DNA from 2 places in the Pantoea trifolii genome. Region 2 is predicted to be linked to the other one. Evidence: predicted binding sites of a transcription regulator. Region 2 holds the regulator's gene; the other holds the start of a gene.
What was found. Region 2 encodes ArgR, which controls arginine synthesis, uptake and breakdown. Its sites were predicted from a motif close to ANTGAATAAAAATACANT; they were not measured.
Positions count from the first base shown of each region.

Region 1: a site for ArgR is predicted at 2,290-2,307, ahead of argF (ornithine carbamoyltransferase). Genes of this name have one in related genera too.

Region 1 covers NZ_JANIET010000001.1:615,597-619,025, forward strand. The annotation lists gene pyrI (aspartate carbamoyltransferase regulatory subunit) at 1-66, opposite strand, end outside; gene pyrB (aspartate carbamoyltransferase) at 78-1,013, opposite strand; gene argF (ornithine carbamoyltransferase) at 1,257-2,264, opposite strand; gene rraB (ribonuclease E inhibitor RraB) at 2,427-2,849, shown strand; gene miaE (tRNA isopentenyl-2-thiomethyl-A-37 hydroxylase MiaE) at 2,909-3,429, shown strand, end outside.
Region 2 covers NZ_JANIET010000001.1:3,750,730-3,754,158, reverse strand. The annotation lists gene NQH49_RS17385 (barstar family protein) at 1-49, shown strand, start outside; gene yhcN (peroxide/acid stress response protein YhcN) at 100-366, opposite strand; gene NQH49_RS17375 (YdgH/BhsA/McbA-like domain containing protein) at 469-735, opposite strand; gene yhcN (peroxide/acid stress response protein YhcN) at 825-1,088, opposite strand; gene argR (transcriptional regulator ArgR) at 1,578-2,048, opposite strand; gene mdh (malate dehydrogenase) at 2,473-3,408, shown strand.

The DNA.
Region 1 (3,429 bases), 3.1 Mb from region 2:
CGGGATATGGTCAATCACCGTGCCGCGTTTAATCGCTTCAACCTGCAATTTATTATCGTGTGTCATCGCTTTGCTCCTTACAGTGCCAGTTCGCGATTCAGTACCAGCGCCAGCAGTGCCTGGCGAGCGAAGATGCCATTTCCAGCCTGCTGGAAATACCAGGCGTGCGGCGTGCTATCCACGTCGGTGGTGATCTCGTCGATACGCGGCAGCGGATGCAGCACTTTCATGTTGTCGCGCGCACCGGCTAAATCGGCGGCGCGCAGGATGAACTGCGCTTTGACGTTGGCGTATTCCGACGGATCGAGGCGCTCTTTCTGCACGCGCGTCATATACAGAATGTCGAGTTCGGGCATCACTTCTTCGATGGTGTCGTGGCGCGACCAGGCAATGTTCTGCTCATCCAGCATATCGGTGATGTACGACGGCATCGCCAGCGCATCCGGCGCTATAAAGAAGAAGCGGTTGCCATCAAACTTCGCCAGCGCCTGCGTCAGTGAATGCACGGTGCGGCCATATTTCAGATCGCCGACCATCGCCACATTCAGGTTATCGAGGCGATTTTGCGTTTCGCGGATGGTGAAGAGATCGAGCAGCGTTTGCGTCGGATGCTGGTTGGCACCGTCACCGGCGTTGAGAATCGGAATGCCGCCGGAGAATTCCGTCGCCAGACGCGCCGCGCCTTCCTGCGGATGACGCATCACGATGGCATCGACGTAAGTACCAATCACCGAAATGGTATCGGCGAGGGTTTCGCCTTTCTTGCCGAGCGAGGTATTGCTGCCATCGGCGAAGCCCACCACCGATGCGCCGAGACGATGCATCGCGGTTTCAAACGACAAGCGCGTGCGCGTTGAAGCCTCAAAGAAGCAGCTGGCGATCACGTTGTGTTTCAGCAACTCCGGCTGGGGATTGGCTTTCAACTGGGCGGCGGTGTGCAGCACCAGCTCCAGCTCGTCGCGGTTGAGATCGTTGATGGAAATAATGTGCTTGCGATATAGCGGGTTGGCCATAGCGTTCTCCTCTGCGCTGCCGGATTGCGGACAAAAAAAAGCCCCTGCTTAAGGGGCTTTTTTAACGATCGATTGATGACGGAAAGAAACAGATGCGCCGCCCGCTGTCAGGCGTCGTTGAGCGTCAAATTTTGCGCTGCGCTGTTGCATGTTTCCTCCGGCAAATTGGGCCGCATTATACGCATTCACTGATTTGCATCAAGCAAATATCGCGCGCGAGGTAAACGTTTGCGGCGCGACCAATCATAGCTTGCCGAGTGTCGCCACCATCACCGCTTTAATGGTGTGCATGCGGTTTTCAGCCTGATCGAACACGATGCTGTGCGCCGATTCAAACACCTCATTACTCACTTCCATGCCATCCTGTAAACCGTACTGCTCGGCCATTTGCCGGCCCAGCGTGGTTTTGTCGTCATGGAAGGCCGGCAAGCAGTGCAGGAACTTCACCTGCGGGTTGCCGGTCAGTGCCAGCATCGCGCTGTTAACCTGATAAGGACGCAGCAGGGCGATGCGATCTTCCCACACCGATTTGGCTTCGCCCATCGACACCCACACATCCGTGTAGATGAAGTCGGCACCTTGCACGCCTTCGGCGATCTCTTCGGTCAGGGTGATTTTGCCACCGGTTTGCTGCGCGGCCACGCGGCATTGATCGACCAGTTCCGCTTCTGGCCAGCAGCCTTTTGGTGCCACCAAACGCAGATCCAGGCCGACCAGCGCAGCGGCTTCCAGCATGCTGTTGCCCATGTTGTTACGCGCATCGCCGACGTAAACCAGCGTCATTGCATTCAGCGATTTGCCTGGCAGATGTTCCTGCATCGTCAGCAGATCGGCCAGCAGCTGCGTGGGATGGAATTCAGTCGTCAGGCCGTTCCACACCGGCACGCCAGCGAATTCCGCTAAGGTTTCCACCAGTTCCTGGCCGTAGCCGCGATATTGAATACCGTCATACATGCGTCCCAACACGCGCGCGGTGTCCTTCATCGACTCTTTATGGCCGATTTGGCTGCCACTTGGACCGAGATAGGTAACGTTAGCGCCCTGATCGTAAGCGGCAACTTCGAAAGAGCATCGGGTACGAGTCGAGTCTTTTTCGAAGATGAGCGCGATGTTTTTGCCTTTCAGGTATTGCGTTTCGCTGGCATTTTTCTTTGCGTGTTTTAATTCACCTGCCAGGCTCAGCAGAGAATCGATTTCGGCTGGGGTGAAATCCAGCAATCTCAGGAAATGTCTTTGATGTAGCTGACTCATACAGCGCTCCGGGTGCCTACATTAAAATGAATTAAAATTCAATCTAACCGTATGAATATGCATTTTCAACCCCGGCGTTAAGAAACTTGTTGTTTTGTGTAGTGGCGCGCGAGGCAGTGTGGGAAAATAATGGTATTCAGCCGAATATTTGAGGACACACCCATGGCATATGAAGCATTGCTGGAAGAACAGCGCGAAGAGACGCGACTGATCATTGAAGAGCTGCTGGAAGACGGCAGCGATCCAGATGCGCTTTACACTATTGAGCATCATCTCTCCTGCAACAACTTCGACTCGCTGGAGAAGGTCGCGGTTGATGCCTTCAAACTGGGCTACGAAGTGAGCGAGCCAGAAGAGCTGGAGCTGGAAGACGGTACCACCGTGATGTGTGTGGATATCCTGAGCGAAGGCGCGTTGAAGCCTGAGTTGATTGATGCGCAGGTTGAGCAACTGGTTAATCTGGCAGGCAGCTACAACGTCGATTACGACGGTTGGGGCACCTACTTTGAAGATCCTGATGCCGAAGATGAAGACGACGATGGCGAGTTCATCGACGACGAAGAAGACAACGGTGTGCGTCACTAAGCATTAATGGGCGGCGCTCGCCGCCCTGAAACGTTTCCCCGTAACACAAAAGACTGCCCATGAATTACGCTCCGCTATTAGAACCGATCTATCAATTCCTGCATTGCCGCACGCCACAAGCGTGGATTGATGAAGCGCGCAAGCCGGAAAATCTGACGTTGTTGCTCACCGATCACATGGTTTGTGAATTAAAGGCCGCGCAAACGGCGGTGTTTATCATCCGTAAATACGTGGCGGATAAGCCGAGTGGTGATGCCATTCTGGCGTGGCTCAAGCCGTATGAAGATTTTATCTACCGCGACGAGCAGGACGGTAACTTTATCAATGCCCACAAGAATCTGACCAAAAGCATTATCGTGCGCAACGAGCTGCCGTGGGCCGATGATTTGGTGGAGATGATGGTGCTGCTGGTGAAAGAGGAGTTGCACCACTTCTATCAGGTGTGGGAAATCATGCAGTCGCGCGGTTTGCCGTATCGCAAAATCACCGCCAGCCGCTATGCCAAAGGGTTGATTCGCGAAATTCGCACTTACGAGCCGGAAGCGCTGGTGGATAAGCTGATTTGCGGGGCGTACATCGA
Region 2 (3,429 bases):
TGAAGCAGAAGAGGAGCTGGAAGGCCAGCTCCGCTTCAATATAAAGTAAAAAGGGCCCCGGCGAGCGGGGCCAAAGGGTTCGTCTTAATTGACGAGGAATTACTTATACAGCTCAGCTGTCACGTGATAGCTATCGCCGGTTTTCGCTTCAATCACTTTGTAAGCGCTGGCACCTTGCTCATCCGCTTTCTGAGAAAGCTCGGCACGATAATCCATTGGCGAACCGCCGGTTCCGCTGATTGAAATAGTGCTGCCGGTAGGTTGCAGATTCTGCGCCTGTTGTTCAGTCACCAACTGTGCTGCAGAAGCACCAAAGGCGAACAGGGACAGCAGGGTTGCAGTTGCGATGGTTGTTTTGATTTTCATAATTTTCTCCTCATTTAATCAACAACCTGCGGCAGAAAAGGGGGAGGCGGGTCGTCGATCTATTGCCTGGCGCCTTCAAGGCGCCGGACGTTCAATTAGTGATTATTTGTAGAGTTCAGCAGTGACGTGGAAGGTATCACCACGATTGCTTTCAATGATGCGGTAGTGGCTGGCACCCTGCGCATCAGCTTTCTGTGACAGTTCCTGACGAACGTTAGTCTGGTCACCGTCAACACCACTCACGCTGATGGTTTGGTTCAGGGATTGCAGCTGTTCAGCTTGTTGGTTTGAAACCAGGCTTGCGGCGCTGGCACCAAAAGAAAGAACTGAAGCCAGGCCCAGTACTGCGATAGCTAATTTGGTTTTCATGATTCACTCTCCTGAAATTGGGTCGGCAACCTGAGAGGCAAGCGCGTCTCAAACGGGTCGCCGTTCACATTGCGTCTTAAGTCAGTAACTTATTTATACAGCTCAGCGGTTGCGTGGTAGCTGTCACCGGTATTCGCTTCGATCACGCGGTAAGCTTTCGCACCTTGCTGATCGGCTTTATCGTTTAACTGCTGACGGATATCCATTGGAGAACCGCCCACGCCGCTGACGCTAATGGTGCCTGCGGGTTGCAGATTCGCTGCCTGTTCGGCGTTAATAGAATCTGCTGCAAAAGCACCAAATGACAGGGCAGAGAGAACACTCAAAGTCGCGATAGTAGTTTTAACGTTCATGATATTTTTCCTTGTCGTATATTTTTATCTTTTTCTTTCGTGTGATTTGCATCACGAAAACAAGTATAGATCTAATCACCCAGGAAATTAATACCGAGCTAATAATGTTTGGTTGTAATTCTTTATCCTTATGGCACTTTTTTAGAACCTGAAGTTATAAAAAACGCCTGGATCTTAACCATTGATGGTTATTTAGACGTAAAAACAATGATCTACATCAAATTATCTTTTAGTGCGAAAGATCATGGTTGATCTCGCTGGCTGATACGCAGAGGGAAGGGAATGACACTGAGCACGATGTGTAAAGCAGTGTAAAATAGCGCATAAGGTTAAGCAGGCGCAAAGGTCGTACCAATCTGTTAGCCTGAAAAGAACCGCTAAGCATATGGATAACTTATTATTTACCAAGGGATTTGTAACAGGTTGGTTACGGATGAAGCGGGAAGGGCAAGATAACCGGCAGAGGATCTGCCGGTATGCAGCAGGGTTTTATAGCTCTTGTTCGAATAAAACCAGAATCGCGTCGTACAGCTGTTTGACTGAGAAGGTGCGCGCAGGGGTAATAAAGATGGTGTCATCACCGGCGATGGTGCCGAGAATCCCTTCCGCTTTACCCAACGAATCCAGCAGGCGCGCAATCAGCTGCGCAGCGCCCGGGCTGGTGTGAATCACCACTAACGCATCGTTGTAATCGATATCCAGCACCAGATTCTTCAGCGGGCTGGTGGTGGTGGGTACGCCGAGTTCAGCAGGCAGGCAGTAAACCATCTCCATCTTGGCGTTGCGCGTACGCACCGCGCCGAACTTGGTCAGCATGCGAGAAACTTTGGACTGATTGATATTCTCGAAGCCGTCTTCCTGCAGCGCCTGCACGATTTCGCCCTGGGAGCTGAATTTCTCTTCCTTTAATAAGGCTTTAAACGCCTTAATCAAGTCGTCTTGTTTCGATGGGTTTCGCATAAGCTACCAATTAAAAGAGGGTTGCAGAGGGCAACAGGCCCACGGCAGATAAATTATTATGCATTTAGATGAATTTTTATGCAATAAGTCTGATGAGAGAATCGCGGTAATGACCTGCGGGGCGGGCATAATAACAGAATATGATGTCGCACCAAAATCGCGGGTGGGCGCGCAAAGCGAAGGTTGCAAAGTTGTTATATTATTGAGGTGGTAACAACAATATCGATGATCATTGCCGTCCATTGTCTTCTGGCTGCGAATGAATCATTCAGGCGACTTCTGAAGTGGAGATGTCTCGGGAGCCGATTGCGGCGTAGTGTTAAGTGCGCGACAGGTTTAGTCGCTATCGCCTGAGAAGTTGATTAAACTCGTAACCTGATGGATTTTCGGCATATCTCTGCCCCACCTTAATAAGGAGTTCAGGATGAAAGTTGCCGTTCTCGGTGCCGCCGGTGGTATTGGCCAGGCGCTCGCACTGCTGCTCAAAACGCAATTACCCGCAGGCTCAGCTCTCTCACTTTACGATATCGCCCCGGTAACGCCGGGTGTGGCGGTCGATCTCAGTCACATCCCAACGGCAGTCACCGTGGAAGGGTTTAGCGGTGAAGATGCTACGCCTGCGCTGCATGGTGCTGATGTGGTGCTGATTTCCGCGGGTGTGGCACGTAAGCCGGGCATGGATCGCGCCGACCTGTTTAACGTTAACGCCGGTATCGTGCGTAACCTGATTGAACAGGTTGCCAGCACGGCGCCGAAAGCGCTGATTGGCGTGATCACCAATCCAGTCAACACCACGGTGGCGATTGCGGCCGAAGTGCTGAAGAAAGCTGGCGTGTATGACAAGAATCGCCTGTTTGGTGTTTCCACCCTCGATATCATCCGCGCTAATACCTTTGTCGCGGCGCTGAAAGGCAAGCAGCCTAATGAGATTGAAGTGCCGGTGGTGGGCGGGCATTCAGGCGTAACCATTCTGCCGCTGCTGTCGCAGGTAAAAGGCGTGAGCTTCAGCGAGCAGGAAGTGGCGGATCTCACCAAACGTATTCAGAACGCGGGCACCGAAGTGGTGGAAGCCAAAGCCGGTGGCGGATCGGCAACGCTGTCGATGGGACAAGCGGCGGCCCGTTTTGGTCTGTCATTGATTCGCGCCCTGCAAGGTGAAGCCAACGTCGTGGAGTGTGCATATGTGGAAGGCGATGGCGAATATGCCCGCTTCTTCTCGCAGCCGCTGCTGCTGGGCAAAAACGGTATTGTTGAGCGCCGTCCGCTGGGTACGCTGAGTGCCTTTGAACAGCAGGCGCTGAACGGCATGTTGGAAACGCTGAAGAAAGATATCGCGCAGGGCGAAGAGTTTGTGAAGTGATCGGCTCTGAGCAGCAATAAA